DNA from 2 places in the Hominilimicola fabiformis genome. Region 2 is predicted to be linked to the other one. Evidence: predicted binding sites of a transcription regulator. Region 2 holds the regulator's gene; the other holds the start of a gene.
The links. The regulator HrcA, encoded in region 2, represses chaperone genes, less so after heat shock. The targets are predictions, from matches to a motif close to TGTTAGCACTCNNNNNNNNNGAGTGCTAACA.
Positions count from the first base shown of each region.

Region 1: a site for HrcA is predicted at 9,655-9,685, ahead of htpG (molecular chaperone HtpG). Genes of this name have one in related genera too.

Region 1 is NZ_JAJEQM010000008.1:118,233-134,324, reverse strand. It holds gene LKE05_RS07430 (GDSL-type esterase/lipase family protein) at 1-200, opposite strand, end outside; gene LKE05_RS07425 (AzlC family ABC transporter permease) at 432-1,133, shown strand; gene LKE05_RS07420 (AzlD domain-containing protein) at 1,130-1,429, shown strand; gene LKE05_RS07415 (fructose-1,6-bisphosphatase) at 1,478-3,439, shown strand; gene LKE05_RS07410 (rhamnogalacturonan acetylesterase) at 3,461-4,558, shown strand; gene pheT (phenylalanine--tRNA ligase subunit beta) at 4,829-7,210, opposite strand; gene pheS (phenylalanine--tRNA ligase subunit alpha) at 7,245-8,264, opposite strand; T-box leader at 8,307-8,542, opposite strand; gene LKE05_RS07395 (biotin--[acetyl-CoA-carboxylase] ligase) at 8,668-9,624, shown strand; gene htpG (molecular chaperone HtpG) at 9,759-11,645, shown strand; gene LKE05_RS07385 (HAD family hydrolase) at 11,693-12,313, opposite strand; gene LKE05_RS07380 (glutamate-5-semialdehyde dehydrogenase) at 12,310-13,557, opposite strand; gene proB (glutamate 5-kinase) at 13,557-14,372, opposite strand; gene LKE05_RS07370 (copper amine oxidase N-terminal domain-containing protein) at 14,458-15,774, opposite strand.
Region 2 is NZ_JAJEQM010000006.1:45,956-62,047, reverse strand. It holds gene LKE05_RS05630 (glutamine synthetase III family protein) at 17-2,098, shown strand; gene LKE05_RS05625 (Fe-S-containing hydro-lyase) at 2,190-2,741, opposite strand; gene LKE05_RS05620 (HAD family hydrolase) at 2,742-3,776, opposite strand; gene LKE05_RS05615 (imidazoleglycerol-phosphate dehydratase) at 3,865-4,482, opposite strand; gene hisD (histidinol dehydrogenase) at 4,744-6,042, opposite strand; gene dnaJ (molecular chaperone DnaJ) at 6,059-7,189, opposite strand; gene dnaK (molecular chaperone DnaK) at 7,311-9,143, opposite strand; gene grpE (nucleotide exchange factor GrpE) at 9,167-9,700, opposite strand; gene hrcA (heat-inducible transcriptional repressor HrcA) at 9,717-10,754, opposite strand; gene hemW (radical SAM family heme chaperone HemW) at 10,928-12,025, opposite strand; gene LKE05_RS05580 (CD1247 N-terminal domain-containing protein) at 12,079-12,555, opposite strand; gene efp (elongation factor P) at 12,637-13,197, opposite strand; gene LKE05_RS05570 (copper amine oxidase N-terminal domain-containing protein) at 13,338-14,687, opposite strand; gene LKE05_RS05565 (C-GCAxxG-C-C family protein) at 14,893-15,366, opposite strand; gene LKE05_RS05560 (LamG-like jellyroll fold domain-containing protein) at 15,452-16,092, opposite strand, start outside.

The DNA of each region.
Region 1 (16,092 bases), on a different contig from region 2:
GCATCATCAGATACAATTTCATTGGTAAAAACGCCTGCATTAGTTCCTGAGATTTTCCAAGCAGCATCTGATGTTTCATCAAACGTATATGAAACAATCGGTGTTTCCGTGGCACTTGCCGTTACTGCAAAGCCTGTGAATACAGACGATGTTATTGCCAAAGCTGTAATGATTGACAATAGTTTCTTTTTGTTATTCATGTAATCTCTCCCTCTCTTTATTAATTTTATACGGCACACCACCGTACAATATAACATGATAGCTATATTATATACTATTTACTATTTTTTTTCAAGAGTATTTCTACGACTAAAATATTATCACTGATTTTTAAACATTATTTGTTACCTATATTTTTATAAGATATTGATTTTATATCGTTTTTCCCTTATAATAATAAGTAATAAAACAATTCGGAGTGATAAAATATTTTGAGTAAAGCAACACAATTTTTAAAAGGTGCAAGGCTCGGTATGCCTATTGCACTCGGATACATACCCGTTTCATTTTCATTCGGTATGCTTGCCGTACAAAACGGAATACCTGCTTGGGCGGCAATAGTAATTTCAATGACTAACCTTACTTCCGCCGGACAATTTGCCGGTATGAACATAATTTCCGCCGCCGGCGGTATGTGGGAAATGACAATTACAACGTTTGTGATAAATCTTCGATATATGCTTATGTCGCTTTCCCTGTCACAAAAAATCGGTAAAATGTCGCTTGCAAAACGGCTTATAACAGCATTCGGCATAACAGACGAAGTATTCGCCGTTGCGTCAACAACACCGATTGCCATTACATTTCCGTTTATGCTCGGACTGATTGCAATACCGTACATCGGCTGGACACTCGGCACAGTGCTCGGTGCTTTTATAAACAATCTGCTGCCGACATCACTTGCGGACGCAATGGGAATAACATTATACGCAATGTTTATCGCAATAATTATCCCTGCGTCAAGGAGAGATAAAAACGTACTTTTTGTACTTATCGCCGCAGTTATATTGAGTTGCGTTCTGTATTTCGCACTTCCTTTTATATCATCGGGCTGGGCTGTTATCATAACGGCAGTGTTGGCATCGGCATTCGGTGCGACGTTTTTTCCGCACAATGAGGAGGGCGAAAAATGAAAATGATTGCTTTAATGGCAGTTATGGCAATAGTGACGTACATAATTCGTGCGTTGCCTATAACGCTTTTCAGAAAAGAAATAAAATCAAAATGGCTTAAATCGTTTTTATATTACATACCGTATGCCGTACTCGGTGCTATGACGTTTCCGGCTATATTTTTCTCGACAGGCTCGGTTTTCTCCGCCTCGCTCGGTTTGGTCGGTGCTATGCTTATGGCCTTTTTCGACAAGGGGCTTATGGCTGCCGCTGTTACGTCTGTTGTAATTGCATTTGTAAGCGTATTTTTTGTGTAATATACTACCGAAATTTACATATTATATTATCAGAAAGGAACGGATGTTATGAGCTACGATATTGATTATCTGACACTGCTTTCACAGCAGTATCCGACAGTTAAAGCCGCGTCAACCGAAATCATTCGATTGCAGTCAAGGCAAAAACTGCCGAAACTTACAGAGCATTTTATGAGTGATATTCACGGTGAATACGAATCTTTTTTGCACATATTAAAAAATGCCTCCGGTGTAATCAAGGACAAGATTACGCAAATTTACGGTCGTACGTTGTCCGAACGTGACAGACAAGTTCTCGCCACTCTTATTTATTATCCGGAGCAAAAACTTGAATATATCAAGGACGAAGTGGACGATATTAACGATTGGTACAAAATCACTTTATATCGCCTTATAGAAATATGTCGCGTTGTTGCATCAAAATACACACGTGCAAAAATCAGAGAATTTTTGCCGGAGGCTTTCGGCAGTACAATAGATGAACTTATACACGCAAATACCGATTACGGCTCGGACAAGGAAACATATTATAACGAATCTATTTCAACAATCGTTGAACTCGGACAAGCCGATGATTTTATTGTGAAAATTTCAACGCTTATCCAAACGCTTGCAATCGGTCGTCTGCATATTATAGGCGATATTTTTGACCGTGGTCCGCGAGCCGATATAATTCTTGACACACTGACGAAGTACCACAGTGTCGATATTCAATGGGGCAACCATGATGTTCAGTGGATGGGTGCCGCTGCGGGTAGTTTGGCTTGTATTGCAAATGTGCTTGCTATTTCCACCAAGTATTCAAACTTTGACTGTCTTGAGGACGGTTACGGAATTAATATGCGTCCGCTTACGGTATTTGCACTTGAAACTTATGCGGACGATCCGTGCGAATGCTTTATACCTCGAAATCCGAATATGGTTTATATTTCTCAGCATGACGAAAACTTTTGGGCGAAGGTACATAAAGCTATATCTGTAATTCAGTTTAAGTTAGAAGGACAAATTATAAAACGTCACCCTGAATTTAATATGGACAACCACCTTATGCTTGACAAAATCAATTACGAAAACGGAACAATTATGCTTGAGGGCAAAGAATACAAGTTGAAAGATACCAACTTCCCTACAATCAATCCCGAAAATCCGTTTGAACTTACAGACGCCGAAAAAGAGCTTATGAATTTATTGCGTTCATCGTTTTTACGCAGTGAAAAACTTCAAAATCACGTCAAATTCTTATACGAAAAAGGCAGTATATATCTGACATTCAACAACAATTTGTTGTATCACGGCTGTATACCGATGAACAGTGACGGTACTTTTACGGAAGTTACACTTTTCGGTGAAACGGTAAGCGGCAAATCGCTCATGGACAAAGCCGAACAGCTTGCACGTGACGGTTATTTTGCCAAAAACGGTTCCGAAGAAAAAGAATACGGCAAAGATTTTCTGTGGTTTTTATGGTGCGGTTGCTACTCCCCTGTTTACGGCAAAAATAAAATGACTTCGTTTGAACGATATTTTATTGATGATGAAAGTACATGGGTGGAAATTAAAGACGAATATTATCACCTTATCGAAAAACCGAGCGTATGCAACAAAATTTTATGCGAGTTCGGAATTGACCCGAACAATTTTTCTCATATTATAAACGGCCATGTTCCCGTAAAAATAAAAAAAGGCGAAAGCCCGATTAAATCAAACGGCAAACTTTTAGTCATAGACGGAGGTCTTTCAAAGGCATATCAGAAAGTTACCGGACTTGCGGGTTACACATTGCTGTTCAATTCACACGGTTTGCTTTTAAGTGCGCATGACGCATTTGAATCTATCGAAAGTGCCATAAAAGAAGAAAAAGATATTCACTCAACGCTTGACGTTGTTGAACTTGCTCCGAATCGTTTACTTGTTGAGGACACTGACGCGGGTAAATCGTTATCGAAAAAAATCACCGACTTAAAAGCACTTGTTGACGCATATTTAAAAGGAAAAATAAAAACACATTAAATAAAGAGAGGAAATCCACAAATGAATTACGAAAAAGAACCACTGCATATTTCAACATCCGTACCCAACGGTACTTATGAAGTAACTGTCACAGTTACCGCACACGAAGATATTGTTTTCACAATACTTTCGCAGTCACGCCGTTTTATGGCACAAGATATAAATCTTGGCAAAGGAGAAAGCACAGACATTACTTTCAACGTCAGCGTATGTGACTACCACAAAAACAACGAAGATTACACAAACGTAAACGGAGTTGAAATTGATATTATGTGCGACGGTGATTTTACCGCACTTTCCGCAGTATCGCCTGTCAATATTCCGACAGTTTACATCGCCGGTGACTCAACCGTCACAGACCAGCCTGCCGAATATCCGTACAACGCTACCTCTACATACTGCGGTTGGGGTCAAATGTTTCCGCAATTTTTTAACACGGGCATTGCGGTTGAAAACCACGCTCAATCAGGTTCTACAACCGAAGATTTTAAAAATGTGAATTTCACCGCATTCAAAGACAAAATCAAAAAGGGTGATTTCCTGATTATCGAGTTCGGTCACAACGACCAAAAAATAGATACTCTTGACGCGTTCGGCGGATACACGGAGAACTTAAAATATTTTGTAAACTTTGTCCGCGAAAAAAGTGCAAATCCGATAATATGTTCACCAATCAACAGAATTATATTCCAAGAGGACGGAACACTTCTTAACTTGCTCGGTGATTACAGAACAGCAGTTAAAAACGTATGTGACGAAATGAATGTACCGTTTATTGACTTGTGGTCACGCACAACCGAATTTTTTGAGGCAGCAGGAGCGGTAAAAGCTTGGGATTATTTCTGGGGCAACGGCACTGACCGCGATTACACCCACACAAACGACATCGGCGGCAACATCGTTGCACGATTTGTTGCAAACGAAATGATTAAAAACAACGTTCAGCCGATAGCAGACTTAATCAAAAAAGATATGATTAACGTCGAAATGCCGAAACACGATTCAAGTGTCAAACCGCAAAATTCAAAAGAAATCGAACACTTAAAAACAATCGGTCTTGTCAACGTTCCGAAAGCGTCCGAGCTTGCCGACCTTGACAAAGACATCACCAATATCTAATACAGAGGCTGTCGACATAATGTCGCCAGCCCAAAAATCACCTCTTGCGATGTAATTTTTGAGTATTTTTTGTGAAAAAATCTAAAGTTCCTCCACAGTCGAAACTTGAGATTTTAAGCCATTTCTACCGCACATGTCGTCAGAAATGATTTTCAATGAGGTTAGCACCTCATACTCCAAAAAACAAAGCAGACAAAACCATAACGGTTTTGTCTACAAAATAACAAAAACTGCATTTTGAATAAAATCAAAATGCAGTTTTTTTATATCTTATCTTAATTGAGCACCGATTTGATTTTCAAGATTTTTAACAACCTTATCAAATACTTTCTGCACTTCATCACCTGTCAAACTTCTGTCTGCGCTTCTGTATATAGCACTGTATGCAACGCTCTTTTTGCCCTCAGGTATCTGTTTACCCTCGTAAACGTCAAACAACTGCAAGCTTTCAAGCATTTTACCCGATGCCTTTTTGATTACATTTTCAATATCCGCAACAGGAACTGTCTTATCAACAAGCATTGCTATATCACGAGTTACGGCAGGATACTTAGGAAGTTCCTTAAACTTAATATCAGTCTTAATATTAAGGAATACATTTTCAAAATCCAATTCGGCAATATATACAGGAGTTTCAATTCCGTATTTTCTGCTTACTGCCGGGTGAATTTCACCGATTATGCCGATTACCTTATTGCCGGCACTTATCTTTGCACATCTTCCCGGGTGGAATGTCGGGTTATCTGTTACGGCCTCATACTTAACATTCTTTACGTTAAGTTGTGCAAACATTGTTTCGCATATACCCTTAATGTCATAGAAATCTACGTTATCGCCGTACATACCCATTGTGATTTTAACAGGTTCGTTCGGAAGTTCACCGTCCGTTGTCGGAATAAATATCTTTCCTATTTCAAACAACTTGGCAGACGGATTTCTGTAATTATAGTTTCTTGACAATATATCCATCATACTTGCGATAGTAGTTGTACGCATTACCGATGTGTCCTCGCCAAGCGGATTTGTAATTTTTACAACGTTTCTCATTTCACTGTCTTTCGGAATATTCAGTTTATCGAATATTGACGGACTTGTGAATGTGTATGTGTAAATTTCGTACATACCTTGTGCTGTAAGAAGTTCGTTCACTCTGTCCTGTACCTGCTGACGTTCTGTTTTCATTCCGCAAGTAGCCTCGCCCGAAAGAAGTGTTACAGGTATTTTATCGTAACCGTAGAAACGTGCAACTTCTTCCGCAATATCCGCCTCACCTTCAAGGTCAGGTCTGAATGACGGAGGAGTTACAGTCATCTTGTCAAGGTCAACCTTGATTTCAAGTGCGTCAAAATACTTAACCATATCCTCTGTCGGAATGTCTGTTCCAAGGAACGCATTAATTTTATCAGGTCTGAAAGCAAGCGGCTGCATATCTGTTACGTTACCCATAACGTCAATCATTCCGCCGACATTTTCACCGCAGCCAAGTTCTTCTACAAGCTGACACGCTCTTTCAACGGCAGGAACTGTATTGTTATAGTCAAGTCCCTTTTCATATCTTGATGATGATTCTGTTCTAAGACCGACTCTTTGTGCTGTAAGTCTTACAGACGCACCGTCAAATGTAGCCGATTCAAAAATAACAGTTGTTGTATCGTCCTTAACTTCACTGTTAAATCCGCCCATAACACCTGCAATAGCAACAGCTCTGCCGCCGTCTGCGATTACAAGGTCGTTTGAAGTAAGTGTTCTGTCCTGTTCATCAAGAGTCTTTATAACTTCACCGTCATTTGCACGTCTTACGATAATTTTGTTATCCTGTAAATCTCTCAAATCAAATGCGTGCATAGGCTGACCATATTCAAGAAGTACATAGTTTGTTATATCGACAATATTGTTGATGGGTCTTACACCGCACGCACGAAGTCTTTCCTGCATCCAACTCGGTGACGGACCGATTTTAACGTTCTTAACCATTCTTGCACAGTATCTCTTACACTTATCCTTGTCCTGTACATCAACGCTGATTGTATCGGCGATATTTTCACTGTTTTCGTTAAACTTAACTTCAGGAATAGTGAACTTTTTATTAAATGACGCCGCTGTTTCACGCGCAAGACCGATTATGCTGAAACAATCAGGTCTGTTTGAAGTGATTTCAAATTCAACGACAGTTTCATTCATACCGAATATATCCTTAATATCCGTACCGATTTTTGTATCGTCCGGAAGAATAAGAATACCGTATTCAGGCTCATAGCCAAGCATATCCTCTGTTATACCAAGTTCATCGTGTGAGCAAAGCATACCGTAAGATTCAACGCCTCTAAGCTTGCCTTTTTTAATCTTTCCGTCAGGAAGTACCGCACCGACAAGTGCAACGGGAACGATTATACCGGCTTTTACGTTCGGTGCACCGCAGACAATCTGCAAAATCTCGCCTGTTCCTGCGTCAACCGTACACACATGAAGATGGTCACTGTCAGGGTGATCTTCACAGGTAAGCACCTTACCCGCAACTACATTCTGAACAGATTCGCCCATATTCTCCCAACCCTCAACTTTAGAGCCTGTCATTGTAAGTCTGTCTGAATATTCTTTCGGCGTAACGTCTATATCCATATAGTCATTAAGCCAACTCATAGGTAAATTCATTATATTTCATTCCTTTCAATTTCCGAATAATATATTAAAACTGGTCTAAGAATCTCAAATCATTTTCAAAGAAAAGTCTAAGGTCGTTAATATCATACTTACCCATTGCAATTCTTTCAAGACCGATACCGAAAGCAAAGCCCGAATATACTTCAGGGTCAATACCGCAGTTTGCAAGTACCTTAGGGTGTACCATACCGCAGCCCAAAACTTCAATCCAGCCCTCGCCTTTACATACGCTGCAGCCTTTACCGCCGCAAGCGAAACACGAAACGTCAACTTCGGCTGACGGCTCTGTAAACGGGAAATGGTGAGGTCTGAAACGTACTTTTGTATTTTCGCCGTAAAGACGGTGGATAAACATTTCAAGAGTACCCTTTAAATCTGCCATTGTAACACCTTTATCAACTACAAGTCCTTCGATTTGGTGGAATACAGGTGAGTGAGTTGCGTCAACTGCGTCACTTCTGTAAACTCTGCCCGGTGCTATAATTCTGATAGGCGGTTTCTTCTTTTCCATAACACGAACTTGGATAGGTGAAGTTTGTGTTCTTAAAACCGTATTTTCGTTTATATAGAATGTGTCTTGAGTATCACGTGCAGGGTGGTTCGGAGGAATGTTAAGCGCTTCAAAGTTGTAGTAGTCAAGCTCAACTTCCGGACCTTCCGCGATTTCAAAACCCATTCCGATGAATGTGTCTTTAATGTTGTTCATTACTTTTGTAAGCGGATGAAGTTTGCCTGTTTTTTGTGCCTTACCCGGCATTGTAACGTCGATTACTTCACTCTTCAGCTTGATTTCTTCAAGCTTTTCTGAGATTTCCGCTTTCTTCGTATCTATGTGGTTTTCGATTACACCGCGAATTTCGTTTGCAAGCGCACCGATTTGCGGTCTTTCTTCTTTGCTTAACTGTCCCATACCTTTTAGTACGGCAGTAAGTTCACCCTTTTTACCGAGAAATTTTATTCTTGCTTCTTCAAGAGCATCAATGTCAGTTGCTTTTTGAAGTACATCAAGGGCATTTTTTTTGATTTCTTCTAACTTTTCTCTCATTTCAAAATTCCTTTCGATATAAATTAAAAAACACTCCGTCCCATAAGGGACGAAGTGTGTAAATTCAAACTCCGCGGTACCACCCGACTTCCGATAAAATATCGGCACTCAATTATGTATAACGGCACTACCCGTCACAGACTACTTGCAAACCGCTTTCACCTATGCAGCTCCGGAATGAAATTTCAAATAAATCCTTACCGTATCGGCTCACAGCTCAATAACCGATACTCTCTTTAGGCGGTGTATACCTTACTTTGTTCCATCATTGCTTTTAATATTCAATAATAAAATATTATATCACCTTTTTTTTATTTTGTCAATCAATAACATAAAATTATTTAAAAGGATTGATTTTTTTGCCAAAAAATTATATAATTTATCCCGAAAGGGTTGATTTGAATTGAAAGAAGAAATTTTAGATATATTAAAAAATGCAGACGGATATATTTCAGGCGAACGCATAAGCGAAATGTTGAATGTTTCGCGAACGGCAATATGGAAACACATTAAATCATTACGCGAAAGCGGTTACAAAATCGAATCGGTCACGAACAAAGGCTACCGCCTTATTTCCTCGCCCGACATCATAACCGAAAGCGGTATCAAAAGCGGACTTACCACCGATTTTATCGGTCACAACTTATTTATATATGATGAAACCGACACGACAAACAATCGTGCAAAGGAAAGCAATTCCTCGCCTGACGGCAGTGTATTTATCGCTGAAGTGCAAACGCACGGCAAAGGCAGTCGCGGACGTGGTTGGACTTCTCCGCGTGGGATAGGCATTTGGCATTCAATCCTTTTAAAGCCCGAAATCTCCCCACTTGAAGTTTCGCAAATAACGCTTGTCGCAGGTCTTGCCGTCTGCAAAGCTATCGGTCTTAATTCAATGATTAAATGGCCTAATGACATTGTTATTAACGGTAAAAAAATCTGCGGTATTCTAACCGAAATGTCTGCTGAGATAAATATGGTCAACTACGTTGTATGCGGTATCGGTGTAAATGTAAACACAGAATCATTCGATGACGACATCGCCGACAAGGCTACTTCAATGTTTATCGAAAGCGGTCACAAATATGTGCGAAACGAATTAATCGCAAAATTGTTAAACGAATTTGAATGTTATTATAAGAAGTTTCTCGACGGCGGACTCAGTGCAATTCTTGATGAATACAAAAAGTGTTGCGTCACGCTCGGCAGAGAAGTAAACGTCATTTTCAAAAACGAAACGGTTCGCGGAACTGCCGTTGACGTTGACGAAAACGGTTCACTCGCCGTACAAACCGAAAACGGTATTATTCACGTCACTTCCGGTGAAGTTTCAGTCAGAGGTATCTACGGTTACATCTAAAATCGGATATATTATGAATAAATTGTAAATTGTTAGCACTCACATCTGTTGAGTGCTAATTTTGTATTGACAAATCTTACTTTGAGTATTAATATATATTATGTAAATTAATTAAACTTCAAGGAGTGATTTATATGGCAAAAGGTAATATTTCAGTTGACAGTGAAAATCTTTTCCCTATTATAAAAAAATGGCTTTATTCCGATAAGGATATTTTCCTTAGAGAACTTGTTTCAAACGGTTGTGACGCGGTCACAAAATTAAAGAAACTTGCAAGTATCGGTGAAGCTCAAATTGACGAAAGCGAAAAATTCAAAGTTACCGTATCAATATTTAAGGACGCTAAAAAGCTTGTCATCAGTGATAACGGTATCGGTATGACTGCCGAAGAAATTGACAAGTACATCAATCAAATCGCATTTTCGGGTGCAAGCGACTTCCTTTCAAAGTACAAGGAAGAGGACGACAAAGGTTCTCAAATTATCGGTCATTTCGGACTTGGTTTTTACAGTGCGTTTATGGTTGCCTACAGTGTTGAAATTGATTCGCTTTCATATCAAGACGGTGCAAAAGCCGCAAAATGGACTTGTGACGGAAGTATGGAATTTGACTTAACAGACGGTGACAGAACAGAAAGAGGTACTACAATAACTCTTAACATCGCCGAAGATTCGGAAGAATTTCTTGAAGAAAGCACAATCCGTCAAATTCTTCATAAGTATTGTGCATTCCTACCTATTGAAATATATGTTGAAGTTCCTGAGGACAAACACGAAGATCACTGTGACTGCGGTCATGATCATGAACATGAACACGAGCACGAGGACGATACACCGTCAGAGCCAAAGCCTATCAACAACACAACACCGCTTTGGATGAAAAAGCCGTCGGAGTGTACAGACGAAGAATACAAGGAATTTTACAGAAACGTATTTATGGACTTCAACGAACCGCTTTTCTGGATTCACCTTAATGTAGACTATCCGTTCAACTTAAAAGGTATTTTGTACTTTCCTAAAATCAATCATGAATTTGCAGGTCAAGAGGGACAGATAAAGTTATACAACAATCAAGTATTTGTTGCCGACAACGTAAAAGAAGTTATTCCCGAATTTCTAATGCTTTTGAAGGGTGTTATCGACTGTCCTGACTTACCGCTTAACGTATCAAGAAGTTTCTTGCAGAATGACGGTTATGTTAAGAAAATTTCTTCACATATTACAAAGAAAGTTGCGGACAAGCTTGCAAGTATTTATAATAACGAACGTGAAAACTATGAAAAGTATTGGGATTACATCAATATCTTCATTAAATACGGTTGCTTAAGAGATGAAAAGTTCTATGAAAAAGTTAAGGACGTAATTATTTATAAGGATATTGACGGTAAATATTTGACATTGGACGAGTACCTTGACGGTAAGGAAGAAAAAGACGTTTATTACGTTTCCGATCCGCAAACTCAATCACAGTACATCAATATGTTCAAAAATCAAGGACTTAATGCCGTTGTACTTCCGTCAATGATGGATACACATTTTATTTCACTTGTTGAAATGAAACAGACGGGTGTTAAATTCAAACGTATTGATTCCGCCATAAATGACATTTCGGACAACACAGAAAAAGACGATTCAACTAAAGAACAAGAAGAAAAGTTGATCGAAAAGTTCAAGAATGAAATCAAGGACGATACATTGAAAATCGAAGTGCAGTCACTTAAAGACGATTCAATCCCTGCCGTAATTTTGCTTGGTGAACAGTCAAGACGTATGCAGGAGATGTATAAGGCTTACGGTCAGCAAATGGCAGGTATGGCTGATATGTTCCACGATGAATTTACACTTGTACTAAATTCAAACAACTCACTTATCAAGAAAATAGATACATTAAATGACGAGGACGCAAATCTTGTTATTGAACATGTTTACGACTTAGCGAAAATAAGCCACAGTCCTTTGCCGGCAGAACAAATGACAAAGTTTATCGAACGCTCCAATAAATTGCTTGAAAAGCTGTTTTAATTAACAGTTTTTTCTTCCATCGTCAAAGAGGGACACTAAATTTCAGTTTAGTGTCCCTCTTTTAATATGTTTAATAATTCTTCTATTGTATCCACAGTATAATCCGGCACTTCAAATTCATTTTTAGGTGTGTTTAACTTGTGAATACCCTGTTTTACGCATACGGTTTTCATACCCAACTTTTTAGCCGGTGCAACGTCATTATCCACCCTGTCACCGACCATCACAGCATTTTCACCTTTACAGTCGGCTTTCTCAAGTGCTTTTTGAAAAAGTCTTATATCGGGTTTTGATACACCCTCCTCCGCAGAGGATATGACAAGGCTGATATACTTTGCCAAGCCGTACTTTTCAAGGCGTTTTTGTGTCCCCAACGGCTGATTGGCTATAACTCCGATTTTGTACTTACCATACAGTTGTGACAAAACATTTTCAGAATATTCATAAGGCATTTCAAGTTCACTGTGCCATTCTGCCCTATTCAATCCCGATATAATAACAGCGTCATCATACGGAATTAAATTTTTCAAAGCACAGTCGTCCATTAATTTATAAAACTCGCTTACGCTTATGTTGCTCCCTTTTACCGTATCGCTGACGCGTTTTTCCCATGCCTTGCTTTCGTCAACAAGCGTTGAACCGACATCGAAAAATATCCACTCTATCATTCTCTTATCTGACCGTCCCCGTAAATTATATATTTAATAGAAGTCAATGCCTCAAGTCCCATTGGACCTCTTGCGTGCATTTTTTGTGTACTTATGCCTATTTCAGCACCAAATCCGAACTCAAAACCGTCCGTAAATCTTGTTGACGCATTAACATAAACCGCCGCCGCATCAACCTCATTCAAGAACTTTTGCGAATGTTCGTAATTATTTGTAACAATCGCCTCAGAATGTTTTGTGTTGTACTTATTAATATGCTCAATCGCCTCATCAATTCCGTCAACGACTTTTACCGCCATAATATAATCATTATATTCAGTATAATAATCCTCGTCTGTCACGTCATTTACATCTGCAAATATTGCTTTTGAATTTTGGTCGGCTCTGATTTCAACATTCTTTTCTTTCAGTGCCTTGAACATAACAGGAATAAATTTATCCGCTATTTTTTTGTCTATAAGCAAAGTTTCGGCGGCATTGCACACAGACGGACGTTGTACTTTCGCATTAAGCACAATTTTAACTGCCATATCAATATCCGCGTCCGCGTCAACATAAACGTGACAGTTGCCTGCCGCCGTTTCAACAACGGGAACAGTCGCATTTTCAACAACCGAACGAATAAGTCCCTTACCGCCGCGTGGGATTAACAAATCCACATATCCGTTCATTCTCATAAGCTGAGTTGCTGTTTCACGCGAAGTATCTTCTATTATATTTAGTGTCCCCTCAGGTATTCCGACACCGTATGCCGCATCCTGCATAATTTTCATAACGGCTTTGTTTGAATTAATTGCTTCACTTCCGCCTCTTAAAATGCAGGCGTTTGAAGTTTTAAGGCAAAGTACCGCCGCGTCAACCGTTACATTCGGTCTTGCCTCGTAAATTATTGCAATAACGCCCATAGGCACACGTTTTTGACCGATAGTCAATCCGTTTGGTCTTTTCCACATTTTTATTACTTCACCGATTGGGTCGGCAAGTGCTTTGACCTGTCTTACTCCCTCCGCAATTCCGTCAATGCGTTCTTTTGTAAGAGTAAGTCTGTCAATCATAGCTTGACGTGTTCCGTTTTTCTTTGCGTTTTCTATGTCAATGTTGTTTGCCGCAATAATTTCATCGGCACGTTCTACAAGTGCATTTGCAATAGCCTCAAGTGCATTGTCCTTTGTAACCGTACTTACTGAAACCATTTTATATCCTGCATCTTTTGCAAGAGTGCATTTTTCCAAAAGCTCGCTCATTATTCTTCCTCCTTATCGAAATTCTTCGACACAAACAATGTTCCGACAGGCTTTCCGTCAAGTATATCGTAAAGTGAATCAACATTGTTTCCGTTTGCGATTATCATATGAATACCGGCATTTGTCGCTCTTTCGGCAGCCTCAAGCTTTGTCACCATACCGCCCGTACCTCTGCTTGTTCCCGCACCGCCTGCAACATCTCTGACTTCGTCAATATCGTATACTGTAGGAAGTAATTTTGCGTTTTTATTCTTGTGTGGGTCATCGTCGTACAAACCGTCAATATCGGAGAAAAGTACAAGTAAATCCGCGTCAACAAGGTCGGCAACGACTGCCGATAAATTATCATTGTCGCCGATTTCGATTTCGTCATAACTTACCGTATCATTTTCGTTTACAACAGGAATTATCCCCATTTCAATAAGCGTTGTAACAGTATTTTGAATATTTCTCTTTCTGCGCGGAATTGCAATATCCTCACGCGTTAAAAGCACCTGTGCAACGGTGTTGTTGTAACCCGAAAACATTTTGTCGTAAAGATACATCAGTTCGCACTGTCCGACTGCCGCAATGGCTTGTTTGCCCTTTGTATCTTTCGGCTTTTCAGCCAAACCGAGTTTACCGAGTGCAATTCCCTGCGCACCCGATGAAACAAGAATTATCTCCTTGCCTTGATTTCTTAAATCGGAAAGCACCATAGACAGTCTGTCTATAAGTTTTAAATTCATTGTTCCGTGTTCATATGTAAGCGTAGACGTTCCGACTTTGACAACAATCCTGTGCGCCATAGACACGTCCTTTAATATATCGTTCATTGCCATCCTCCTATAAAGCATATAGTTATTTCTATTATATCGCCTTATGGGTAGTTTGTAAAGTCATTTTTAGGTCATACTTTATTTAGTTCCACCAATTTACCGTCAAATCTTCATTAAACTCAAAGTAATATGGAACCTTACCATACCCACCAAAGCCATTCATTGCTTCAAGATGTCCAACAGCTACAATGTGACCATTTTCAAGATAAAAATATGATGTTTTTGTATAATCAGGCCAAATAGCTGTCGATGGTGATCTTAAAGAACTTGATACATATGATTTTATTGTATCAAACATTTCTCGCTTTTGACTGTCTGTCACTTCCTTATTCTTATTATTTTCCTTTTCTTGTTTTATATATTCATTGTATCTCCATTGAGCATCATTTTTCAATTCGCCAATCAAATCAATATCTTCTTGTGATATTTTATGTTCTTTTTCAGTCTTTTCACATTCTTGTATTGCTTCTAAATACATACCGCTGTCTATATAACTTTTAATTTGATTAATATTTGCTGAAATATCATCAAAACTTATAATTTCATTTTCCGTGGTTTGTTCATCTGACTGAGTATCTTGTGTACTAATATTAAATTGAATGTTTTGCGGAACATGAATATCAAAAAATACTACCTGTTCACCGTACATTTTTTTATAATCCTCATTATTTTTATTGCTGTACCCAATAAGAACCATCACATTATCATTATTTATATAAACATCTGATTTTTCTTCGTCATCGTCTATGGTTTTATAATATTTAAATCCTATTATATTTAAATAAGTTTTATACTCATCAATCTCCTTTTGTGTACAATCCGAAGCTTTAAATATATAATTATGAACAATATATCCATTGCTATTATCGTCACCGGCATATATAGGTATTTTAGAATATTTTTTATCAAACGGTATGAAACCGCTATCAATAGTTATAGTTCTTGTATTATTATTCCATTTAACAACACATCCTGAATCTTCCGCTATTGCTCTTAACGGCACCAATGTACGTCCATTTACAAGTTGAGGTTTGACATCTAATATTTTGCCATAATTATTTAAAATATCTATTTTAGACATATCTTTTACGCCACCTGTAATATTTAAATACGCTTTTTCATTCAATGTCATTATTATGAATTGAGAATTACGATTTGCAACAATTTGTTTATTTTCTTCATCCCATTCAACATCATATCCCAAAGCTTCAAATATACCTCTCATAGGAACCATTGTGTAATCGTCAATAATTTGCGGAGGCACATCGAATGTCAATTCTGTGCCGTCAACCAACACTTTAATATCATCATTGCTCGCATTAACTTTAACCGTCAACATAGAAAACAATAATGACATCATACATAAAATACTAACAATTTTTTTCATTTTCTTCTTCATAAGTTTCATCCTTTCAATCTTTTGTATTTGTGATACTGTAATAATAATTTCAGTTACACTTTTCCCCCTTTTAAATTTTCTCACACAAAAAAATGCGCGGTATCATAAATCTAATACCACGCATTAAAACGCAGCTTAGATTTAATGTTACCACACATTTACTTTGAATTAAAATATTCCCATAACAAAGGTATTCTATTAATACAAATTAAAGCTTGCGTTTTTAACAAAACTACAACCTTTATATTGGGAATAACAAAAGAAGAATATTCATAAAAATATCCTTTTCATTAATAATATTAAATTGTTCAAAGTAAA
Region 2 (16,092 bases):
TTCAGGAGGTATTATTATGGAAAACGGAAATGTAGCAGAAATTTTCGGTGAGAAGGTTTTTAATCTTCCTACTATGAAGGCAAGATTGCCTAAGGATATTTACAAATCATTGCTAAAGACTATCAATGACGGTTCAAAACTTGATATATCCGTTGCGGAAGTTGTTGCAAATGCAATGAAGGACTGGGCACTTGAAAACGGTTGTACTCACTACACTCACTGGTTCCAGCCAATGACAGGTCTTACAGCCGAAAAGCATGACTCTTTCATTCAGCCTACAGATGACAGAACTGTCATTATGGAATTCTCAGGCAAAGAGCTTGTTATGGGTGAGCCGGATGCATCTTCTTTCCCATCAGGCGGACTTAGAGCAACATTTGAGGCAAGAGGTTATACAGCTTGGGACCCGACATCATTTGCATTCATTAAGGATCACTCATTGTACATTCCTACATCATTCGTTTCGTATACAGGTGAAGTTCTTGATAAGAAAACTCCTCTACTTCGCAGTGAGGCTGCAATCGACAAGGCCGCAAGAAGAGTTTTGGCTCTATTCGGTAAATTTCCTAAGAGAGTTGTTTCATATGTCGGTCCTGAACAGGAATATTTCCTTGTTGACAAAAAGCTTAGAAATAAGCGTAAGGACTTACTTTTAACAGGCAGAACTCTATTTGGTGCAAAGCCTGCAAAGGGTCAGGAAATGGACGATCACTATTTCGGTCAAATTAAAGAAAGAGTTGCAGCTTTCATGCAGGAAGTTGACGAAGAACTTTGGAAACTTGGCGTACTTGCTAAGACAAAGCATAATGAAGTTGCTCCTGCTCAGCACGAAATCGCACCTATTTTCTCAACAACAAACATTTCTTCAGATCACAACCAGCTTACTATGGAAGTTCTGAAGAAAGTTGCCGACCATCACGGTCTATACTGCCTACTACACGAAAAGCCATATGAAGGTATCAACGGTTCAGGTAAACACAATAACTGGTCAATCGGTACATCAGACGGCGAACTTCTTCTAAAGCCGGGTAAAAAACCTGAAGAAAACGTTCAGTTCCTATTGTTCCTTGCAGCAGTTATCAAGGCTGTTGACGATTATGCAGATTTACTTAGAGTATCTGTTGCAACAGCAGGTAATGACCACAGACTTGGTGCAAACGAGGCACCTCCTGCTATTATTTCAATGTATCTTGGCGACCAACTTGCAGCAGTTGTTGACCAGCTAAAGAGCGGTAAGGGTGTTAAGTATGAGGCAGGTAAGCTAATCGAAACAGGTGTTGAATCACTTCCTGATATTGAAAAAGACACAACAGACAGAAACAGAACTTCCCCATTTGCATTTACAGGTAACAGATTTGAATTCCGTGCTCCGGGTTCAAGGCAGTCAATCGCAGGTATTAATATCGTTATCAATGCAATCGTTTCCGAAACACTTACAGAAATCGCAGATCAACTTGATGGTAGCAAGGACATTTCAAAAGATGCTCTTGAACTTGCAATCAAGATTTTCAAAGATCACGAAAGAATTATCTTCAACGGTAACGGTTACAGTGATGAATGGGTTGCAGAAGCTGAAAAGAGAGGTCTGTACAACTTAAAGACAACTCCTGACGCTATGCCTTACTTCGTAACTCAGAAGTCAATCGACTTGTTCACAAAGCAAGAAGTATTTACTGATGTAGAAGTTAAGACAAGAGGCGAAATCATGATGGAGGATTACAACAATACACTTCATTTTGAAATGCTTACAATGCTTGAAATGGCTAAACAGGAAATTCTTCCTGCTTGCCTAAAATATACAAAGTTCGTTACAGACGATATTGCTTCAAAGAAAGCACTTGGTCTTAACGCTCCTAAGGAACTTGAAAAGGCTCAAAGACTTACAGAGCTTACAGAGGATCTTATGATTAAGATTGATACTCTTGACGCCGCTACAGACGTTCCTGACGTTGACGTATACGCAGTGGGTATGTATTATAAGGATACTGTTCTTCCTGCTATGGACGCACTTCGTGAAACAGCCGATACTCTTGAAACAATCGTTGCAAAAGAATACTGGCCGTTCCCAACATACACAGATTTACTTTATCTTGTATAATCTAAAGAAACTTCTTTCTTTGTTATAAATATAGTAGCAACAAAAAATCCGATGGAACAAACCATCGGATTTTTTGATATTTATATATATTTTATATTTCTCTGTACTTTGCCTGACCTATTTCGTAAAGGTCGTTACCCTCGCAATCTATAAGCACGACTGCCGGGAAATCTTCAACTTCAAGTTTTCTGATTGCCTCCGTACCCAAATCGTCATATGCGACAACTTCGGCTTTTTTTATCGATTGTGCAATCAATGCACCCGCACCGCCGATTGCGCCAAGATACACAACTGTATTACGTTTCATTACGTCAACAACTTCTTTGCTTCTTGCACCCTTGCCTATCATACAGCCAAGTCCGTTATCTAAAAGCATTGGCGTATACGCGTCCATTCTGCCGGCTGTAGTCGGTCCGCAAGAGCCTATAACTTCGCCGGGTTTAGCAGGACATGGACCTGCATAATAAATCACGTTGTCGGTCAAATCTATCGGGAACGGTATTCCGTTTTTGAAATTTGTCGTCATTCTTTCGTGTGCCGCGTCACGCGCTGTGTATATTGTTCCTGTTATAAGCACGCTGTCGCCTGCTTTCAGGTCTTTAATTTTATCCTTTGTAAATGGTGTTGTGAGTCGTTTTTCCATTTATTCTCCCTCCACTAAAAAATCTTCTACACTTTTTAAAATATAGTTCGCCCCAAGTTTTTCAAAATAACCTCTTGCTCTCTCGCCTTGTATTCCCGTAAGCACCGCACAAAAGTCAGCACCCATCGTCTGTGCCGCCAGAATATCCGCACCTGCGTCGCCGACAACAAGTGTAGTCTTTATTTTCGCTTTATCATAATCGCCGTCAACAATGCGTTTATTGCTGTAATCAGTGCCGTAAAGCGCCTTTAGGAACATATATGGATGCGGCTTTGTAAGTGCATTGTTGTTAAGCTCTTTTTCAGCCTCGACAACATTATCATAATTGCAAAGTCCGTTTTGTGCAAAATACTGCTTTATCCCCCAATTTTCAATCGGCGGCAGCATTTCTATATACGGTCTGCCCGTACCTGTACACACGCGTTTATTTTGGCTTAAAAGACTCATTATTGCAATAAGCTTATTCTTATCGACAATCGGTTCTTCCTTATATAAAAGCCCCGTTTTGCCCGTATTAATCGGTATATAGCCAAAAGTCTTTTTAAACAGTTCATCACCAAGAAACCACGTCTGAAATATATCTCGCATAGTCGTCCACATAGTTCCGTTGCGTTTCAGCCATTCATAATCAAAACCTGTTTTTTCGGCACATTTAATTGCAAGATTATCGTATTCATCAATAATATTGTCTGACAATGACCTTGCATATTCAAGCACTTTGTCAAAATAATTCCAATCATTTTTTCCGTTGCATATCCATGCTATAAGCACCGTCACATAACCCAAATCCCAATTTGAATTAACACCCTTGCCTTTTAAAACGCTTATCAGCTCATCGTCTGAAAAAACGTGGCTTCGGATTTTTGAAATATTTTGCATACACTCTGTGGCATTAATTTTTTGACCGCTGTTGTAATTCAGATATTCCCAGACAGTGAGTGCCGCACAATTCCAATAATTCTGTTCACTTGTTATAACACCGTCCATATCAAATATAACGGTATCGTATTTATCAAGAAATTTTGCGAGTTTCATATTTTTAATACTTTGTTCCTTTCAGATTTTATCTGTTTTCAGAAATAGGGACACTAAATTTTAGTGTCCCTATTTAGTGTCCCTAATATTATTCTATTACCCAATCAATTTTTCCGGCTACACCGCTTGTTTTGCCCTTGCGGCTTTCAGACACTTCAAATACCTTATTCAAAGCACTTCCGAAACTACGGTATATTGCCTCCCAAATATGATGTCCGTTATGACCTTTTACAAGGTCAATATGAAGTGTACACATAGCCCCCTGTGCAAAGCCTTCAAGGAATGTTTCCAAATCCTCCGTATCCATTCCCTCGACTTTTTCACTAAGCTCAATACCGTGATAATCAATATCGCAATATGCTCTTGATTCAAAGCTCAACGCACATTCCGCTTTTGCCTCATCTATAATACCGACTGCGTCACCGAAACCTCTCGCACCGTCTGTACGGTCGATATATTCCTTTGCCGCCTTACCAAGTGCAATACCTAAATCTTCACATATAACGTGTGTCAAAACAAATTCATCAAGCTTTAAGTCAACATCAATATTGACCTCACCGCGCCATGCAATATGCTCAATCATATGATTTAAAAACGGTATAGGTGTCTTTATGTACTTTCTGTAATCCTTTTTAAGCGGTGCAAAATCAAGCACAACGTTCATTTCGGATTCGGTTGTTTTTCGGGTAACTTTTATCTTTTCCATAGTGGTATCCTCTTATAATAATAAATTCAAAATTGTTTTCATAGGTATCAATTTTGATTTTGAATAATTTCAAAATTGTTCGTATATGGGACGACAGGTCAGCGACGACGTATGCTGATACTTCAAGCTGACGGGAGTTTCATAGGCGTCAATTTTGATTTTGAATAATTTCAAAATTGTTCGCATATGGGACGACAGGTCAGCGACGACGTATGCTGATACTTCAAGCTGACGGGAGTTTCATAGGCGTCAATTTTGGAATTATTTTCTTTCTTTGACGGCTAAACCGTGCGTGTCAAATCCTTCGACCTTTGCAAATCTGTAAGCGTAATCTCTTACCTTTTCAAAACCGTCTTTTGACGCATAGCCTACTGATGAACGCTTTAAGAAGTCTTGAACACTTACTGATGAATAAGTCTTTGCAAAACCGCCTGTCGGCAAGATTGCGTTAGGACCTAAAACGAAATTACAAAGTGTTACAGGTGTGTAATCGCCAAGAAGAATTTCACCTGCATTCTTAATCTTAGGAAGTGTATCAAAAGGCTTTTCTGTCATAACTTCCATATGTTCAGGTGCGTATTCGTTTACAAAATCGATTGATTCGTCAAGAGAATTTGTAAGAATTACACCGCCGTATGTTGTAAGGTTTGTTTCTATAAATTCTTTTCTCTTCGGAGAAATCTTTTCAAGCTGTCTGTTTACAATCGGAACAACCTTTTCAACAAGTTCCTTTGAGTGAGTAACAAGAAGTGCGGCACTGTCAGGGCCGTGTTCAGCCTCAATCATCCAGTCAAGAGCAACCTTTTCAGGGTCAGCCTTTTCATCTGCAAGAACAATAATTTCACTCGGGCCTGCCGGCAAACCTGCGTCAATATGGTTTGCAAGAACTCTCTTTGCGGCAGTTGCATAACTGTTACCCGGTCCAATTATCTTATGACACTTAGGAATTGTTTCAGTACCGTATGCAACGGCTGCAACGGCTTGAATACCGCCGACTTTATATATTTCAGTGATACCGATTATCTTTGCCGCAGCCAAAATAGCGTCGTCAACTTCACCTTTTTCATTCGGAGGTGTTACAACAACAATCTTAGGAACTTTCGCAACAACTGCCGGTATACCAAGCATACACAAAACTGATGGGAATGAACCCTTACCGTGAGGAACATACAGACATACGTCAACTATCGGAGTGGTCTTTTCGCCTACCATAAGTCCGTCATCGACCATAGTAAACCACATTTCCTCCGGAAGTTGCTTTTCATGGAAATCGTATATATTCTTATAAGCATATTCAATAGCCTCTCTTGTTTCCTTATCAAGGTTATTGTAGCCAGCCTCTATCTCTTCAGGTGTTACTTTCATTTTATCAGCAGTAAGCTGTACACGGTCAAACTTTGCAGTATATTCCAATACTGCCTCGTCACCACGTGCCTTGACATCGTCAGAAACTTCTTTGGCAACTTTCATTTGTTCTGTAATATCAAGCTCTGCACGTTTCATTATGAAATCATACTGCTCTTTTGTCATTTTTGAAAGTTCATAAATATTCGGGTTCATTGTCTTCCTCCTAAGTTTATTTGTTCAAGAAATCTTTCATCTTTTCTGCAAAAGATTTCTTTTGTTTATAATTTTTATCTTCTTCAAATTCACGCAAAAGTTCTTTTTGCTTTGAATTAAGGTTTCTCGGCACTTCTACGTTTACAGTAACGTATTGGTCGCCTCTTACCTTACTTCTGATTGACGGAATACCTCTGCCCTTCATTCTGAATTTTGAACCTGTCTGAGTTCCCTCAGGGATTTTCAGCTCAACAGGGCCGTCAAGTGTAGGTACTTGTACGGTTGCACCCAAAGCAGCCTGTACAAATGATATAGGCATATCTATAAATACATTCGTTCCCTCACGTTTAAACATCTGATGCGGATGTACTCTTATTGTAAGAAGTAAGTCGCCGTTAGGACCGCCTTTATCGCCGGCCTCGCCTTTACCTGAAAGTTGAATTGTCTGACCGTCATCAATACCCGCCGGAATATCAACTTCTATCTTCTTCGACTTTCTTACCTTACCTGTACCGCGACAGTCAGGACAAGGATCTTTTACAATCTTACCTTCACCGTGACAGTGCGGACAAGTCGTAACGTTAGTCATATAACCCAGTACAGTTCTTTGTTGTGTACGGATTTGACCTGTTCCGTGACAATGCTGACAAGTTTGTGCGGTAGTACCCTTTTTAGCACCACTGCCACCGCAAGTTTCACATTTTTCCTGTGCCTGTATACTCATTTCTCTGTGACAGCCGAATGCCGCTTCTTCAAAAGTTAGATCAATAATCTTACGAATATCAGCACCGCGTTTTGGTCCGTTTCTTCTTTGACCGCCGCCGAATCCTCCGAAACCGCCTCCGAAGAAATCGCCGAATATATCGCCAAAGTCAAAACCGCCGCCGTTAAAGCCACCGCCGCCCGCTCCGAAGTTCGGGTCAACACCTGCGTGTCCGAATTGGTCGTATTTACTTTTCTTTTCAGGGTCAGAAAGCACTTGATAAGCCTCGTTTACCTCCTTAAACTTTTTCTCCGCCTCTTTATTGTTCGGATTAAGGTCAGGATGGTATTTCTTACTCATCTTTCTGAATGCCTTTTTTATTTCATCATCAGAAGCACCCTTTGAAACTCCGAGCACCTCATAATAATCTCTTTTTTCAGCCAATTTTTTCACCTACCTATGATATTATACTACAATATTTTAGTTTTGTAAAGTGTTAATACAAAGGCTCTGTTAAAAGCCTTAAAAGGACGGACATTTGTCCGTCCTTTTAGCGTTTTCATTATTATTGTTGATTGTTATCGTCGTTGTCAACTTCTCTGTAATCAGCCTCATAAACACCGTCATCATTTGGTGCACCCTGTTGTGCATTAGGATCACCCTGCGGATTAGCTTGCTGATACATTTGCTGTGCAACTGCGTAGAACTTTTCTTGAAGTTCGTCTGTAGCCGCCTTAATAGCTGCCGAGTCTGTACCCTTTAGAGCCTCTTTAACCTTGTTTACTTCAGTTTCAACCATTGACTTTGTATTATCGTCAATCTTATCACCTGCATCTTTAACAGCCTTTTCACATTGATATACAAGTGATTCTGCGTTGTTTCTGATTTCAACTTCTTCTTTACGCTTTTTATCTTCTTCAGCGTACTTTTCAGCTTCTTTAACAGCTCTGTCAATATCTTCGTCACTTAGGTTAGAAGATGCTGTAATAGTAATCTTCTGTTCGTTGCCTGTGCCAAGGTCTTTAGCACTTACGTTTACGATACCGTTTGCGTCAATATCGAATGTAACTTCAATCTGTGGCACACCTCTCGGAGCAGGAGCAATTCCTGTTAGATTGAAACGTCCCAAAGTCTTGTTGTACTGAGCCATTTCTCTTTCACCTTGAAGAACGTGTACTTCAACAGAAGTTTGACCGTCTGCGGCAGTTGAGAATATTTGTGATTTGTTTGTAGGGATTGTTGTATTTCTTTCGATAAGCTTTGTAAATACACCACCCATTGTTTCGATACCAAGTGAAAGCGGTGTAACATCAAGTAGAAGAACGCCTGTTTCTTCACCGCCAAGTACACCTGCCTGTCTTGCAGCACCTACTGCAACACATTCGTCAGGGTTGATACCCTTATTAGGCTCTTTGCCCATTTCTTTCTTAACAGCCTCTTGTACAGCAGGAATTCTTGAAGAACCGCCGACAAGAAGGACTTCATCGATTTGTGATGCGTTAAGACCTGCGTCATTCATAGCGTTTCTGATACATGTAAGTGTTCTTGCTACAAGGTCAGCTGTAAGTTCATCAAACTTAGCTTTTGTAAGTGTAATATCCATATGCTTTGGACCTGTTGCGTCAGCTGTGATGAATGGAAGATTAATGTTTGAAGTTGTTGTTGTCGAAAGTTCAATCTTTGACTTTTCAGCAGCCTCTTTTAATCTTTGCATAGCCATCTTATCTGTTGAAAGGTCTACGCCCTCTGTTTTCTTAAATTCGTCAAGCAAGTAGTTGATAATTGCCTGGTCGAAATCGTCACCGCCAAGGTGAGTATCACCATTTGTTGAAAGAACTTCAAATACACCGTCATCAATGTCAAGGATAGATACATCAAATGTACCGCCGCCAAGGTCGTATACCATTACTTTCTTACCTGTGTCGCTTACACCGTATGCAAGAGCTGCGGCAGTAGGCTCGTTGATAATTCTCAAAACTTCAAGACCTGCAATCTTACCTGCGTCCTTTGTAGCCTGACGCTGTGAGTCGTTGAAGTAAGCAGGAACTGTGATAACAGCCTGTGTTACAGTTTCACCAAGATAGCTTTCTGCATCTTGCTTTAACTTTGTAAGAATCATTGCCGAGATTTCTTGTGGTGTATAAGCTTTACCGTCGATTGTAACTTTTTCGCTTGTACCCATTTTTCTCTTAATTGACATAATTGTTCTGTCAGCATTTGTTACGGCTTGACGCTTTGCAACCTGACCTACAATTCTTTCACCGTCTTTTTGGAATGCAACAACTGAAGGAGTTGTTCTTGCACCTTCGCTGTTAGTGATAACATTAGGGTTACCGCCTTCCATAACAGCCACACAACTGTTTGTTGTACCTAAGTCTATACCTATAATCTTTCCCATTTTTAATTCCTCCTAATTTATAATTAATTTGCTACTTTTACCATACTGTGTCTGACTACTCGGCCGTCCTTATATATGTAGCCTTTCATTAAATCCTCGACAACTGTGTTGTCGTCTATTGTTTCATCTTCAATGTGCATAACCGCATTATGAAGATTAGGGTCAAACTGTTCACCCTCTGCCTTAATCGGCGTAACGCCCAACTTTGAAAGCGTTTCATTGAACTGTTTTAAAACCATTTCAATACCGTCTTTCATTTTTTGACCGTCCTCCGACTGAACTTCAGTCGCAAGTGCTCTTTCAAGGTTGTCGCCTATCGAAAGAATTGCACCGACCGTATCAATTACCGCGTCACCGTAACGCATATCTTTTTCACGCTGCGAACGCTTTTGGTAGTTGTCATATTCGGCATACAGACGCATATATTTATCAGTCTGTTCTTTCAGCTTTTCTTCAAGGACTTCCTCGTTTGACTTTTCTGCCTCTTTAGGTTCAGCCGTTTTTTCTGTTTCTTTATCTAATGTCTCCTCATTGACTTCCTCATTCTTCTTAGCCATCTGATTACCCCTTTCTCTACTCATCACTTATATATTCGTTGAGTATTTTATCTATTTCATTTGAAATAAGGTCAAGGCTTGCAAAAACCTTTGAATAATTCATCCGTTTAGGTCCGATAACTCCGATTTTCCCGGCTTTTTTATTGCCGAGTGAATAATTGATAGTTACCAATGAGCAATCCTGCAATATTTCAAAATCGTTTTCTTTACCGATTTTAGCCTCAATTCCGTCAGCGTCGCTTGAGGCAACAAGCTTTTTCAAATTTTCTTTGTCATCAAGGAAAGTAAATATCTTTTCCGCTTTTTCAACATCGTTGTATTCGGGATATTTCAATATTGACTTTGCATTGTTGACATATATTTCTGTTTCACCGCTGTCCGTTATCGTTTCATACACAAAGTGCATTATATCAATCAAAACTTTCGGATGAAGTGAAAGTCTGTTTTCAATATCTTTTTGAATATCCTGTATCTTATCAAACGTTATCTCTCCGGCTTTAAGTCCGGCAAGATGTTCGTTTAATATATTTGCAAGTGACATACACGTTGCACTGTCAATGTCGATATTCATCACCTTGTTTCTTACAGTTCTTGTTACAACAATAAGCATTACCGTTTGCGTGGCAATCGGCACAAGGTCAATCTTGTTAATTTCAAATTCCTGCTCCTTAGGCGCTGTAACAACCGTTGTATATTCGGTAAGATTTGACGCTATTGCACCGGCATATCTAATCAGCTTTTCAAGCTGACTGACACGCGTTTCAAGTACGCTTTGCAGCTGTGCAACTGCTTCCATACCTATTTTATACTTCCGCATAAGCGAATTAACGTAAAATCTGTATCCCTCATCTGACGGAATACGTCCCGCAGAAGTATGCGGTTGTATCAGATAACCCATTTCTTCAAGGTCTGCCATTTCATTACGGATTGTCGCGCTGGACAAACCCAAGTTTTCCTTTTTGGAAATCGACCTTGAACCGACAGGTTCAGCAGTGCCTATATATTCATCAATGATTGCTTGCAGGATTTTTCTTTTTCTGTCGTTCAAATCCATATACAAACATTCCTTTCTATCTTTAAACAAGATGTCATATAAGCATTTTCTTGTTAGCACTCATACACCTTGAGTGCTAACAATTATAAGATACCACTATTATACCCGATTGTCAAGTGATTAATATAACTTTTCATAAAATGTTCATAAATTATCCCATATTGCCAAATTTCTTATACAAACTCGCACAAAATCGAGTTTGACACGTTAATCCCGTCCAACGTAAGACTGTATCTTCCGTCAATATATTGCATAAGTCCGAGCTTTATAAATTTATCAAATTCACTGCCGAATACATCATTTATACCCTTGCCGAAACGCGACTTAAAATCAGTTTCGCTTACTCCCCTGTTCATACGAAGTCCGGTAATCATAAATTCTGCTATCTTATCATTTTCGCTCAATTCGATTACTTCCTTTTCCGCACCGCCGATATATTCGTTTATGTCGGACGTGTTGTAAAAACGGCAGTTTCCGATATATGAATGTGCCGCCGTACCTAAGCCGATATACTCCTCACCTGTCCAATACTTTACGTTATGCCTGCACTCGTATCCGTCCTTTGCGAAATTCGATATTTCATATTGTTTAAAGCCGTTCTTACCGAGAAAATCAACTGTATGCATATACATTTCTCTGTCAGTATCTTCATTCGGAATATCAAGCAATCCTTTTGAATATTCCTTTTCAATAGGTGTTCCGTCCTCAATTATAAGACTGTATGCCGATATATGCTTTACAGGCAAGCTGACGGCTGTGTTTAAAGTATTTTTTAGACTCTCAAACGTCTGTGACGGCAGTGCGGTCATAAGGTCAAGATTTATATTTTGAAAACCCATTTTATCTAAATGACAAATTGTATTATATGCCGTCTTTGCGTCGTGTATTCTTCCGATTTTTTTCAGTTCATCATCATTGAACGACTGTACACCTACGCTTATACGATTTATACCGCCGTTTAACATTGCTTTAATTTTGTCATCATCCATTGTTCCCGGATTTGCCTCTGTCGTAAATTCGCAGTCACTCGCAACGTCAAATACATCAAAGCACATTTTCGTAACTTCTTCGATTTGTTTCGGTGTTAAAATTGACGGTGTACCGCCGCCGATAAATATTGTATCTATTTTTTCTCCCCTGTATTGTTCCGCCTCACGCTTTAGCGCGTCAACGTATTTGTCCGCCGTATCCTCCATACACGGAAATGATACAAAATCACAATACTTGCATTTTTGTTTGCAAAACGGTATGTGAATATAAAGTCCTTTCATAAGTCACCTCAATAAAAAAAGGACTTAACAGTCCTTTTTTATTCAATTCAATATTAATGTTCGTGTCCGCAGTCGCAGTCATCATCGTCACAATCGCAATCAAACTCAAGTTCGATTTCTTCGTGACAGTTCGGACATACGATAGCGTTATCATCGTCAATCATATCAAAATCAATCATAACGTCTTCACCACAGTTAGGACATTGAATTTCAAAATAATCATTTCCGTCACTGTCGTAATCATCGTCATCATAATCGTCGATATAATCATCGTCGTCATCGTCATCATAATCGTCATACTCATCGTCACCGTACAAATCGTCGGCAATTTCAAGTACGCAATCATCAAGCTCGTCAACAACATCTTCAACATCATCAACTCTTGAGTTTAATTCTTCAATAGTATCAGCCATTTCAGACATAACGTCAAGCAATTTGATAATAAGCTTACCTTCGTCACTCTTTGGGCTAAGGTCAAGACCGTCTGCATAACCCTTTAGATATGAAACTTTTTTAATTAAATCTTCCATAATTAATCTCCTTTCATTCAAAAGGCTGAAAGAAAATTGTTCACAACACAAAATAAGTGCCGTGTGCGATTTTATTCAGACTTATTTTACTCTTTCCATGTATTCGCCTGTTCTTGTGTCTACTCTGATAACTTCGTTCATATCAACGAATAGAGGTACTTGAATTGTAGCACCTGTTTCAAGAGTAGCAGGCTTTGTAGCGTTTGTAGATGTGTTACCTGCGAAACCCGGTTCTGTATCAACGACTTCAAGTTCAACGAATGTAGGCGGTTCAACACCGAATACGTTACCCTTGTAAGACATAACCTTACATACGTCATTTTCCTTAACGAACTTCATTTGTTCTTCGATTTCTGACTTAGCAATGTCAAGCATATCGAATGTTTCGTTGTCCATAAAATGATAGAAATCATCATCACCGTATGAATAAGCCATATCCTTTCTGTCGATATGAGCTTCTTCAAACTTTTCTGTAGGTCTGAATGTCTTTTCAACGACACCGCCGCTGATTATGTTCTTAAGCTTTGTTCTTACGAAAGCAGCACCCTTACCAGGCTTAACGTGCTGAAATTCTACGATTTGAAATACATTACCTTCGTGTTCAAAGGTTCTGCCATTTCTAAATTCACCAGCTGTAATCATAAATTAATCCTCCTGAATCTTTTGTAATTTAATATTAATAATTATATTTTAATATATTTTGTCTAAAAAATCAAGTATTTATTAGTTTTTTTTCCTTTTTATTATTACAGGTTTAAAACTTGTAAATTAATAAAATGATATTAGCGTACTATCGCCGTTCTGCTATCGGCATCCCAATCTACGTCATATCCCATATTTTCCGAAAGGAAGCGTAGCGGTACCATTGTTTTGCCGTTTACGAGTCTTGCAGGCACATCCATTTTAGCGGGTTTATTATTTATTCTTGCGTTGACGTTATCTATTGAAAATGTTACTGCCTTATTCTCAATCGTTGCTGTTGCTGTCTGAGTTTCACTATCCCATTCAACATCTGCTCCCATTTGCTCGAACAAAAATCTCATAGGCACAAGCGTACTGCCGTCTTCGATAATCGGCGGTACGTCAAAGCCGAGAATATTACCGTTAAACTCAATATAGGGCGTATCCGACGGGCATTTTTCATTTAATACATCTTCAATATCTGCCATATCATATTCTATTAATCTGTTTCTGGTCCATAAAACAAGCTTATCTTTCCACAAATCACATATAATAATATGTTCATCATCACTGTCTGCAGGGATTGCTACATCAACAGAATATACACCGTCACGAGATATTCTGAATGTATCAACATTATCATATTGTGTTTCAACATAGATATTACCCTTTGCTTTATAGTAACATGTTATAGGTCTTTCTTGCACCACTTTAATTAAATCCGACTTATTTTTTTCTATGAACATATCTTTCACTTCAAACCTATAATTACTTAAGTTTACGTAATTTGTCAACTTTCCTTGAAATACAAGCGTATTTCTGCCATTGCTTTGCGGCATACTACTCCTTTCATTATCAATTTGCCAATCAATCGCATCATAAGAATAGTAAATAGTATTTTTACTTTCATATTCTTGTGGTCCTAATTTTGTGTATTCTTGTGTTTCAGCATAATAAACACCGTCTACATATTCAAAATCGGTTAACGGATTATCCAACTGAACTTCGCATAACAAATTAAAATTTTCATCCAATATATATATTGGCATAATTGCCGAACCACGTTTTCTTATCATTTTATCTATTACTAGAGAAGGGTTGAAATATATTTCATTATATACAATATATTTATCCCCGTAATGCTTAATTTTCGCACGATGCAATCCACTAATTTTCATACGCACCTCATCGCTAAGATCCATATCACGCCACTCTACCAAATCATCGGATTTTGTAAATTTAGTATCTAAAAAAGGGCATTGTATAAATTCAGTACCTGTCCACCAGAATTGAATTCCGTTGTTAGTTTTCACAACTATATCACGATATTTATAACAAGAATCTAGAGGCTTATCGTAATCATTACTTTTTAAAACTACTGTTTCTGCATTCGCACTTAATGTTGTTGATAATAAAACAATAAATAATAATCCTATCATAAACTTTTTCATTCTTTTATCCTCCCCAAAATACAAAAAAGGGTGCAAAGTCTTATTTGTTGTCAAAGACTTTACACCTTTTAATAAATCCTTATGTCCTATACTGTTTTATTTAATTCAGCCTTTAACTGATTGATTTTACTGTCTAATTTTATCAGTTGTTATTAATATATTTACATTATAACATATATTTTTCAAACTGTAAAGACTTTGTCAGTTAAAAATTGCAAGTTCCGTTAGGGCAATGCGATTGGATATATTCGTCAAGTATTTTTGCCGCAAGACCGACTTTATCTTCGCAAGTGCGTTTCTTATAATATTCTTCTGTTCTCTTTGACGGAACGGGACTGTTATCTTTTCCGTCAAGTCCTAAAAGTTCTCGGCATATAATAGAGCCTGTTTCCGCTTTAAATTGATTTGCGAGTTCCTGCACAAGTGCGTAGGTATCTTTTTTACCCTCATAATCTTTCGCGTCGTCATATCCGTACAAAATTCCGACAACCATAAACATTCCCGTTACGGCACCGCAAACTTCTCTCATTCTGCCCATTCCGCCGCCGAATGATGACGCAAGTCTCAGTGCCGTCTTTTTATCCATTTCCATCAAGTCGCTAAACGCCGCCACCATTGCCTGTGAGCAGTTGTATCCCTCTTTAAATGCCTGTCTGGCAAGTTCTTCTCTTTTGTTCATATTAATCACCTTACGTTTTTATTCTAATTATATCACACTTGTCAAATAAAAAAACTGCGAGTATTGTTACCCGCAGTTTTTCACATTATTCAGCTGTTAATCTTTCATATTCAGCCTGTGTAATCGGCATTACAGTACCGTGACGATATGTACCGTCAAACGAGAAGTCTGAATCTGCCGTAAATTCACCCTTTGTAATATCGGTTGTTACAAAAGGCTTATAGCCCTTACTCTTTGAGAAGTAGTCAAGAAGTAAGCACCATTCATTTTTACCGTTTAATTTATAAATTGTAGGACCTTCATAGCCTGTCATACTACCCAAATTATAGTTTGCAACATCTTTCCAATCACCGCTTAGAGATGTACACTCCTGCATTGTGATACTTGATTTTGCCTCATTCTTTGTAAATCTGTAATATGTACCCTCATGGTCGATAATAGTTGTATCAATAACCGCGTTAGGCTCTTCTATATACAATTCAGGAGCAGAGAATGTCTTGAAGTCCTTTGTATAACTTCTGTAAATTCTGTACTTTTGATAGCTGTCATCGCTTACAACCGATGCCCAGAATACCATATATTCATCCTTTTCAGGGTCATAGCAAGCCTCCGGCGCCCATGTACAACCGGCATTGTCATTATTAATCTTTACAAGGCTTGCCTCGCTCCAATTAACAAGGTCACTGCTTTCCCATACAACAATGCTCTTTGAGCCTTGCTGTGCGG